DNA from 3 places in the Intrasporangium sp. Soil_C_50 genome. Region 3 is predicted to be linked to each of the others. Evidence: riboswitches for the same ligand, from Rfam matches in the RefSeq annotation. Region 3 holds a riboswitch; each other region holds the start of a gene.
The links. A riboswitch is a leader RNA that binds a small molecule or an ion and turns the genes downstream of it on or off. The one in region 3 is predicted to bind S-adenosylmethionine.
Positions count from the first base shown of each region.

Region 1: it holds a riboswitch for S-adenosylmethionine, as region 3 does, so the genes downstream of both, AC3A5R_RS19325 (bifunctional o-acetylhomoserine/o-acetylserine sulfhydrylase) here and metX (homoserine O-acetyltransferase MetX) in region 3, are expected to answer to the same signal.
Region 2: it holds a riboswitch for S-adenosylmethionine, as region 3 does, so the genes downstream of both, AC3A5R_RS01355 (aminotransferase class V-fold PLP-dependent enzyme) here and metX (homoserine O-acetyltransferase MetX) in region 3, are expected to answer to the same signal.

Region 1 covers NZ_JBDGKB010000013.1:56,145-59,410, reverse strand. The annotation lists gene AC3A5R_RS19330 (acyl-CoA dehydrogenase family protein) at 61-1,239, opposite strand; SAM riboswitch class IV at 1,411-1,530, shown strand; gene AC3A5R_RS19325 (bifunctional o-acetylhomoserine/o-acetylserine sulfhydrylase) at 1,613-2,929, shown strand; gene AC3A5R_RS19320 (LD-carboxypeptidase) at 2,982-3,266, shown strand, end outside.
Region 2 covers NZ_JBDGKB010000001.1:276,909-280,174, forward strand. The annotation lists gene AC3A5R_RS01350 (MFS transporter) at 1-1,270, shown strand, start outside; SAM riboswitch class IV at 1,362-1,483, shown strand; gene AC3A5R_RS01355 (aminotransferase class V-fold PLP-dependent enzyme) at 1,523-2,911, shown strand; gene AC3A5R_RS01360 (endonuclease/exonuclease/phosphatase family protein) at 2,950-3,266, opposite strand, start outside.
Region 3 covers NZ_JBDGKB010000009.1:49,138-52,403, forward strand. The annotation lists gene AC3A5R_RS16765 (YkvA family protein) at 1-450, shown strand, start outside; gene AC3A5R_RS16770 (DUF4192 domain-containing protein) at 549-1,625, shown strand; SAM riboswitch class IV at 1,702-1,815, shown strand; gene metX (homoserine O-acetyltransferase MetX) at 1,833-3,062, shown strand; gene AC3A5R_RS16780 (universal stress protein) at 3,182-3,266, shown strand, end outside.

The DNA.
Region 1 (3,266 bases), on a different contig from region 3:
CGGGACGCAAGCGGGATCCTTTTCCGTCCTCAGCGGCCGGTACGATGCCGCTGACCTGCGCTAACGCCGGTCCGTCCACTTCAGGAGCTGCCTTGCCATCACGATGCGCTGGACCTGGTTGGTGCCCTCGTAGATCTGGGTGATCTTGGCGTCGCGCATCATCCGCTCGAGCGGGAAGTCGCGCGTGTAGCCGGCGCCGCCGAGCAGCTGGACGGCGTCGGTCGTCACCTTCATCGCGACGTCGGAGGCGAAGCACTTGGCAGCCGCGCCGAAGAAGGAGAGGTCCTTGTCGCCGCGCTCGCTCTTCGCGGCGGCGACGTAGACCATCTGGCGCGCGGCCTCGAGCTCCATCGCCATGTCGGCGAGCATGAACTGGATGCCCTGGAAGTCGGCGATGTGCTTGCCGAACTGCTTGCGCTCCTTGACGTACGCGAGGGCCTGGTCGAGCGCACCCTGGGCGATGCCGACGGCCTGCGCGCCGATCGTGACGCGGGTGTGGTCGAGCGTGCGCAGCGCGATCTTGAGGCCGTCGCCGACCTGCCCGACGACCCGGTCGCCCGGGATGCGGACGTTGTCGAAGTGCAGCTCGCGCGTCGGGCTGCCCTTGATGCCGAGCTTGCGCTCCTTCTCACCGAACGTGAAGCCCTCGTCGGACTTCTCGACGACGAACGCCGTGACGTTGCCGCCGCGCGGGCCGTCAGGGTCGGTGACGGCGAGCACCGTGTAGTACTCGGAGACACCGGCGTTCGTGATCCACGACTTCTGGCCGTTCAGCACCCAGCCGTCGCCCTCTTGGCGCGCACGGCACTTCATCGACGCGGTGTCCGACCCGGCCTCGCGCTCGGACAGGCCGTAGGAGAACGTCGTCCTGCCCTGCGCGAGCGGCGGCAGGTACCGCTGCTTGAGGTCGTCACTGCCGTCGAGGATCAGCGGCAGCGAGCCGAGCTTGTTGACGGCCGGGATGAGCGAGGCCGACGCGTCGACGCGAGCGACCTCCTCGATGACGATGCACGTGGCGAGCGCGTCGGCGCCGACGCCGTCGTACTCCTCGGGCACGTGGGGGGCGAAGAAGTCGGACGCGACGAGGGCGTCGTGCGCCTCCTGCGGGTAGCGCGCCTCCTCGTCGACCGCGGCGGCGTACGGGGCGATCTTGTCCTCGGCGATCGCCCGGATCGCCTCTCGCAGGGCCTCGTGGTCCTCGCTGGTCCGGAACAGGTCGAACTCGGCATTCGTGCTCACGGCGGCGATCCTACTCGCCGGTTCGGATTAGTAGGACGTCCTAGTGATCGACACCACGGTCGCCGCGCCGGCTCCGCCGTGGCGCACTTCCAGCGGCAGGCCACGCCGACGCGTCCACGATGAGGACATGCGCTCCCACGTCGCGGACAGGCGTCCGTACACTCGCCGTTAGGTCATGAGTGTCAGCGTCAAGCCCCGGCTCGCTGGCCGGCAACCCTCCCACCGCGGCGGGGTGCCCCGGGTGAGGACCTGGCCCGTCGTCGCCAGCCGGCGCGCGGGCAAGCGCGGAGACTCCCTCTCCCGCACCGACCCGTCGGTGCGCCGGACCCGTCCACGGGGCACCCGGTCACCGACCGAACGAGGAGAACGACCGATGACCGAGCCGAAGTGGTCCTTCGAGACCCAGCAGATCCACGCCGGGCAGTCCGCCGACAGCGCTACCGGGGCGCGAGCCCTGCCGATCTACCAGACGACGAGCTACGTCTTCAACGACACGGACCACGCCGCAAATCTGTTCGGGCTCAAGGAGTTCGGCAACATCTACACGCGGATCATGAACCCGACGACCGACGTCGTCGAACAGCGCATCGCCGCGCTCGAGGGCGGCGTCGGCGCGCTCCTCGTCGCGTCGGGCCAGTCCGCCACGACCCTCGCACTGCTCAACGTCGCCGAGGCCGGCGACCACATCGTCGCGTCACCCAGCCTCTACGGCGGAACCGTCAACCTGCTGAAGTTCACCTTCCCCAAGCTCGGGATCGAGGTGAGCTTCGTCGAGGACCCCACCTCGATCGACGCGTGGCGCGCCGCCGTGCGCCCCAACACCAAGGCCTTCTTCGGCGAGACCATCGCCAACCCCAAGGCCGAGGTTCTCGACATCGAGGCGGTCGCGGCGCTGGCCCACGAGAACGGCGTGCCGCTCGTCGTCGACAACACCATCGCGACGCCGTACGTCATCCGGCCCATCGAGTGGGGCGCCGACGTCGTCGTGCACTCCGCGACGAAGTACCTCGGCGGGCACGGCACGTCGATCGCCGGCGTCATCGTCGACGCGGGCCGGTTCGACTACGCCTCGGACCCCGAGAAGTTCCCGAACTACAACACCCCGGAGGAGAGCTACCACGGTCTCGTCTTCGCGCGGGACCTCGGCGTCGGCAGCCCCCTCGGCGCCAACCTCGCCTACATCCTCAAGGCCCGGGTCCAGCTGTTGCGCGATCTCGGTCCTTCTGCCGCACCGTTCAACGCGTTCCTCATCGCGCAGGGCCTCGAGACGCTGTCCCTGCGGATCGAACGCCACCTCGAGAACGCCGCCAAGGTGGCCGCGTACCTGCAGGGCCACGAGCAGGTGGAGCGGGTCGTCTGGGCATCGCTGCCCGACAGCCCCTCCTACGCGACGGCCCGGAAGTACGCCCCTCGCGGAGCCGGCGCCGTCCTGTCGTTCGAGATCGCGGGCGGCCTCGAGGCGGGCAGGAAGTTCGTCGAGGCACTGACGCTGCACAGCCACGTCGCCAACATCGGCGACGTCCGCTCGCTCGTCATCCACCCGGCGTCGACGACGCACTCCCAGGGGCCCGACGCGGACCGGCTCGCCGCGGGCGTCACGCCCGGACTCGTGCGCCTCTCGGTCGGCATCGAGCACATCGACGACATCGTCGCCGACCTCGAGCAGGGCTTCGCCGCCGCGAAGGCCTGACACGACCGAAACCCGGGTGTGGCGGGTCGGCACGGCTGGCACCATGTCGGCCATGCCGATCCGCTACCCCGCTCCCCTGTGCCCCGGCGACCGGATCGGCGTGACGTCGCCGAGCTCCGGCGTGTCCGACGCCCTCCGGGGTCGGTTCGACCACGCCGTCCATTGCCTGCGCGACCGCGGTTTCGACGTCGTCGTCGGTGAGCTCAACCACGCCCCGAGCCACGTGAGCGGCCCCCGCGAGGCGCGCGCCGCCGAGCTCATGGCGATGCTGCTCGACCCGACGATTCGCGCGGTCGTACCGCCGTGGGGCGGCGAGACCGGCATCGACCTGCTCGAC
Region 2 (3,266 bases), on a different contig from region 3:
ACTCGCCGCCGAGCTGGCGACCGGCGGCGTCGGCGAGTACCTCGCCGTCTCGGGCGTCTTCGTCCTGCGCATCGCTCCGGCCGTCGTCCTCGGCCCGCTCGCCGGGGTCGTGGCCGACCGCCTGGACCGGCGCCTCACGATGGTCGTGGGCGACCTGCTCCGCTTCGGCCTCTTCGTGTCGATCCCCGTCGTCGGGTCCTTGTGGTGGATGTACGTCGCCATCGTGCTCATCGAGTGCGTCTCCCTCTTCTGGAACCCGGCCAAGGACGCCACCGTGCCCAACCTCGTGCCGGCGGAGCGGCTGGAGCTGGCGAACCAGCTGGGTCTGGTCGGCAGCTACGGGACGGCGCCCCTGGCCGCCCTCGCCTTCTCGGGCCTGTCCCTGCTCGGCGCTCCGCTGCACGCCGTCCTGCCCGGCCTCGACGCCGAGGGCATCTTCGTCGCGCTGTACGCCAACGCCGCGACCTTCCTGCTCAGCGCCGTGATCATCTGGCGGCTCACCTTCCCTGTCCGTCCGGCGGCCGAGAGGCTCGCGGGCCAGTCGGTCGTCCGGACCGTCGCCGACGGCCTGCTCGTGGTCAGGCGGCGCCCCTTCGTCCGGGGCCTCGTCGGCGGCATGCTCGGCGCCTTCGGCGCCGGTGGGCTCGTGGTCGGCCTGGCGACGCGCTTCGCCCAGGACATGGGGGCGGGCGCACCCGGCTACGGCCTGCTCTTCGTCGCCGTCTTCACCGGCATGGCGGCCGGGATCGTCGGCGGTCCGCGGGTGCTCGCCGGGTTCTCCCGGCCGCGCGCCTTCGGCGCCGCCCTGGTGGGCGCCGGACTGCTCCTGCTCGTCCTCGCCCTGGTCCCGGTGCTGCTCGTCGCGCTGCCCGTCGCCACCCTTCTCGGCGCCGTCATCGGCGTCGCCTGGGTCGTCGGATACACCCTCCTCGGGCTCACCGTCGAGGACGAGGTCAGGGGCCGCACCTTCGCCCTCGTCCAGTCGCTGAACCGCGTCGTGCTCGTGCTGGTGCTCGCCGTCGCCCCACTGCTGGCCGCCGGTGCGGAGGCGCTGCTCCCTCTGCCTCGCACCGTGGACCTCGGGCCGGTGTCGCTGACCTACGCCGGGACCACGGCCGCCTACCTCGTCGCGGGACTCGGGATGGGGACGGCCGGCGTCGCTGCCTGGCGCTCGATGAACGACAAGCCCGGGCGGACGCTCGTCGCGGAGGTCGGCGAGGTCCTGCGCGCCCGCCGGAGCCGGGGCCGTGGGGGTCGCCGCGGACGCTGACGCCGGCCGCGAGCCCACCCCGTCTCGGATGGCGACACGCGTCGATCGCGAGGTGGACATCCGCGCGGCCGCGCACCTATCGTCGACGCCAGGTCAAGAGTGTCAGCGACAAGCCCCGGCTCGCTGGCCAGCAACCCTCCTCCGCGGTGGGGTGCTCCGGGTGACGACCAGGCCGCCCTCGGCTGGTTTCGACGAGGTCGGCAAGCGCGGACCTGCACCGGGTGGGTCCCAGTACCCACGAGGAGCACTGCCATGTCGGCCCTTCCCAGCACCACGACCCTCTGTGGCGGCGGACCCGCCCCCGTCGTGCGCACCCGCGCGCTCCGCGTCGTCGCCGACGCCGAGGCCCTTCCCCGCGTCGTCGGTGCCGGTCTGCGCGTGCCGACCACCGCCGGCGAGGTGGCCTACGCCAACCTCGACCATGCCGCGTCGACGCCGGCGCTGCAGACCGTCAAGGACGCCGTCGACCGCGCCCTCGAGACGTACTCGTCGGTGCACCGCGGCGCCGGGTACGCCTCGCGCCTGACGAGCGCCTGGTACGAGCAGGCCCGCGACGAGGTGGCCCGTTTCGTCGGGGCGCGCGAGGACGACGAGGTCGTCTTCACCCGCACGACGACCGACTCGTGGTCGGTCCTGGCGCACGCGCTGCCGAGCCGCGCGGTCGTCTTCGTCTTCGGCAGCGAGCACCACTCGACGCTGCTGCCGTGGGGCCGCTCGCGCACCGTGCGCCTGCCGATCCCGCAGGGCACCGACGACGCCCTCGACCTGCTCGACGAGGCCCTCGCCGAGCACCCCGGCAAGCACCGGCTCGTCGTGCTGACGGCCGCCTCGAACGTCACCGGCGAGGTGTGGCCGGTCGAGCGGTTCGCCCGCCTCGCCCACGAGCACGGCGCCCGCATCGCGGTCGACGCCGCACAGCTGTCGGCTCACCGCCGCATCGACCTCGCGGCCTGGGACGCCGACTGGGTCGCCTTCTCCGGCCACAAGACCTACGCCCCGTTCGGCACCGGCGTGCTCGCCGGGCGCCGCGACTGGCTCGACGCCGGCGCCCCGTACCTGCCCGGGGGTGGCGCCACGGCATCGGTCACCGAGACCGGCACCGTCTGGGTCACCGGCCCGGCACGCCACGAGGGCGGCAGCCCGAACGTCGTCGGCGCCATCGCCCTTGCCGCCGCCTGCGCGACGATCGAGCGCCATCGCGCGGCCATCGAGGCCCACGAGGAGGCCCTGCTCGAGCGGCTGCGCACCGGGTTGGAGGCCGTGCCCGGTGTCGACGTCCTGTCGCTCTTCGGTGACGACCACGACCGCGTCGGCGTCGTCGCCTTCACGGTGGCCGGCTTCGACCCGGCGCTCGTGTCGCAGGTGCTCTCGGTCGAGCACGGCATCGGCGTGCGCGACGGCAAGTTCTGCGCCCACCTGCTCGTCGACGAGCTGCTCGAGGACCCGTGGGGCGAGCGGCCCGAGACGGCCGTGCGTGCCAGCGTCGGCCTCGGCAGCACCGCCGCGGGCGTTGAGCGCCTCGTCGACGCGGTCGCCGGCCTCGTCGCCGAGGGGCCGTCACGGACGTGGACCCGCACGGCCGCCGGTTGGACCGTCGAGGGCGCCGACCCGCGCGACGTCGAGGTCGAGCGCCCCTGGTGACCCTCGGCTGACCCTCGGCTGACCCTCGGCCCGGGGGATCAGCGCTTGGCCGACAGCGAGTACGACGCCCAGACCGCGGCGTGGTCGGTGCGGTTGAACGCGACCTGGCCGGCGTCGACGAGGACCAGGCCCCGGCTCAGCTGGTGGTCGAGCGCGACGTAGGGCGGGATGCGGTGCCCCTCGAACGGCCAGGTGCGCACCCAGCCGTTGCCGGCCGCCACCTGGGCGTCGACGAGCCCCTGGGCGAGCCGGCGGAACACCGGGTGACCGGACGAGGCGTTGAAGTCACCGGCGAGCACGAGCGGCTCGGTCGTCGGCTGCTGACGCACCCACGTGGTCAGCGACGTCAGGCCCG
Region 3 (3,266 bases):
GTCGTGCTGACCTGGGTCGTGCGGGCGTTCTTCGAGGAGACCGACCGCTTCATCGCATGGGAGATCGGCCAGGGCCTGCACCCCGGCGGCCGACGGGGAGGTGCCGCCGGGCAGACCGTGCCCGGGCAGGCCGCGCCGACGTCCACGCCGCCTCCTTCGGGGCCGACGCCGGGTCAGGCGTCGGGCACCACGCTCGGCACTGCTGCCGACGCGCGGGCCCGACTGTGGGCCGGCGAGGTCACCGACGGCCGACGCCGCGACCGCGACGCCACGGGTGCCGCCCGTGGGCGCCTCGGCGGCCTGCCGGGCGCTCCCACGAGCCCGCGGCCGTCCGCCGAGGCGCCGTCGTCGGGCGCCGGACGCACCGAGCGGGTTCGCCTGCCCGAGGGCGCGCGGCAGGCAGCGACCGACTACGTGCTCGAGTCGGTCCGCAAGCGGCTCGAGCGCTGAGTCGCGGTCGTCCACACCCCCTCGCGCCGAGGGGCACGCGTCCACAGCCGGATCGCACCGGGCTGCCGCTCCGGCCCGGCCCGGGGGAGCCTTCGGGCATGCCGAAGATCTCCCTGTCCGGACCGGCCGAGCTGCTGACGGTCCTGCCCTTCCACCTCGGCTTCCGGCCCGAACGCAGCGTCGTCGTCGTCTGCTTCCACGAGGTGCGCCTCGGGCTGGTGGCCCGGCTCGACCTCGTCGGTCCGGCCGGCGCCGCACGCGCGGCCGAGCAGAGCGTGCCGACCCTCGTGCAGGAGCGTCCGAGCCGTGTCGTCCTCGTCGGCTTCGCCGGCGGCCCGGACGAGAGGGGCGATCCGGTGCCGCTGCTCGACGCGCTGCGCGATGGTTTCGACGAGGAAGGGGTGACGGTCGGCGAGCGGCTGGTCGTGCGCGACGGGCGCTGGTTCGGCCTCGACTGCGACTGCTGCCCGTCGCCGGGGCGGCCGATGCCCGAGCCGGCCGACGTCCCTGCCGTCGCCGAGTACGTCGCGATGGGGACCGCCGTCCTCGGCAGCCGCGAGGAGCTGGCCCGGCTCGTCGAGCCCCTCCCGCCTGAGGACCCTCACCACGACGCGCGGCTGCTCGCGGTCGAGGAGTGGGTGCGCGAGCTCGACCGAACCGGCGAGGGCGGCACGACCGCCGACGGTCGGGCGCGCGGTGAGCTCGTCGACGAGGCCCTCGGGGCCTGGGTGCGGCTCGTGCGTGACGGGCTGGACGTCGACCCGTCACCCCGGACCGTCGCAGCGCTCGTCGGGTCACTCGTCGACACGCCCGTGCGCGACCTCGTCGTCTCGTGGCTCTGCCCGGGCTTCCCTGGTGACCACGTGGCCGAGGAGCTGGCCACCCGCCTCGCTCGAGCGATCGACACCCACGGCGACCCCGGAACGGACGCCGACACCGAGGCCCAGACCGAGCGGCTCGTCCTGGCACGCGTCGAACAGCTGTGCCGGGCCACGCCCGGGCCTTGCGCGGCGCCGGTCCTCGCGGCGACCGCCGCGTACGGCTGGTGGCTCGGCGTCGGCGCCCATGCGTCGTTCGCGGCCGACCGTGCCCTGCTCGCCGATCCGGGACACGGTCTGGCGACGCTCGTCCGGGCGGTGCTCGAGCGCGGCATCCGCCCGCCGCGGTGCGCCTGACCCGGTCGTCCGGTCCGGTCCACGGGCTGGACCGGCTCGCGGTGGCCGAACCCCCCGTCGCGTATGGTTGGGAGCAGGTCATGAGCGCCAGCGACAAGCCCCGGCTCGCTGGCCGGCAACCCTCCTTCGCGGTGGGGTGCCCCGGGTGAGGACCAGGCCGCACCGGTACGGACTGCGGCAAGCGCGAACATCCGAGGAGCACTCCGCATGACTGTGACCCACCGTCCCGGCCAGGTCACGCGCCGCCCGGTCCATCGCCCCCAGGCTCCCGACGGAACGGACGAGCGTACGGACGCCCGCCGCGGGGACGGCGTGTGGCGTGACGGCGACCCGGTCGGCGGGCGCCGGTTCGCCGACCTCGGTGACCTCGAGCTCGAGCGCGGGGGAGTGCTGCCCGGCGTCCGCGTGGCCTACGAGACGTGGGGCCGGCTCAACGAGGCCCGCGACAACGTCGTCCTGGTCGAGCACGCCCTGACCGGCGACAGCCACGTCGTCGGCGAGGCCGGTGAGGGTCATCCGTCGCCGGGCTGGTGGAACAGCCTCATCGGGCCCGGCCAGGCGGTCGACCCCGACGAGTGGTTCGTCGTCGCCGCCAACGTCCTCGGTGGCTGCCAGGGCACGACCGGGCCGGCGAGCCCGGCCCCCGACGGGCGCCCGTGGGGCAGCCGCTTCCCGTACGTCACGGTGCGCGACCAGGTCGCCGCCGAGCGGGTCCTGCTCTCGCGGCTCGGCATCACCGGCGTCGCCGCCGTCATCGGCGGCTCGATGGGTGGCATGCGCGCCCTCGAGTGGGCGGTCAGCCACCCCGACGCCGTCGAGCGCTGCATCGTGCTCGCCTCGACGCCCTACGCCACCGCCGACCAGATCGCGTGGTGCCAGCCGCAGCTGCTCGCGATCCGCACCGACCCGCACTTCGCCGGCGGCGACTACTACGAGTCGGCGCACCGCCCCGACACCGGCCTGGGCCTGGCGCGTCGCATCGCGCACGTCACCTACCGCACCGAGGCCGAGCTCGGCGACCGGTTCGGTCGCGAGGCCCAGCTCGGCGAGGACCCTTTCAGCGTCGGTGAGCGTGCTGCCGGCAGAGGGCGCTTCGCCGTCGAGTCCTACCTCGACCACCACGCGGGCAAGCTCGCCCGCCGCTTCGACGCCAACTCCTACGTCGTCCTCACCGAGGCGATGAACTCCCACGACGTCGGCCGCGACCGCGGCGGGCTCGAGGCGGCGCTGGCCCGTGTCACGGCCGACTGCACCGTCGTCTCCGTCGACACCGACCGTCTCTACCCGCCGAGGCTGTCCGACGAGCTCCACGCCGCGCTGCCCGGCGCGACACGCGTGTCGATCAGCTCGGCCTTCGGCCACGACGGCTTCCTCATCGAGGAGGCGCAGGTGGGCTCGGTCGTCCGCGAGGCGCTCGCCCGGCGCCGCCCTCGCTGACAGATCGCGGACACGGTCACGACCGGCGGCGGGGCAGTCCGCTCGTGCCGGTGCCGCGCCGACCCATATCGGGTACGGTGCGACCACCGGTTTGTTGCCGTACCAAGGAGGTCCGGGAAGTGGCCATCGTCGTCGGATACGTCGCCACCAAGGAGGGACGCGCGGCGCTCAAGCGAGCCGCCGAGGAATGCGTCCTCCGGGGCA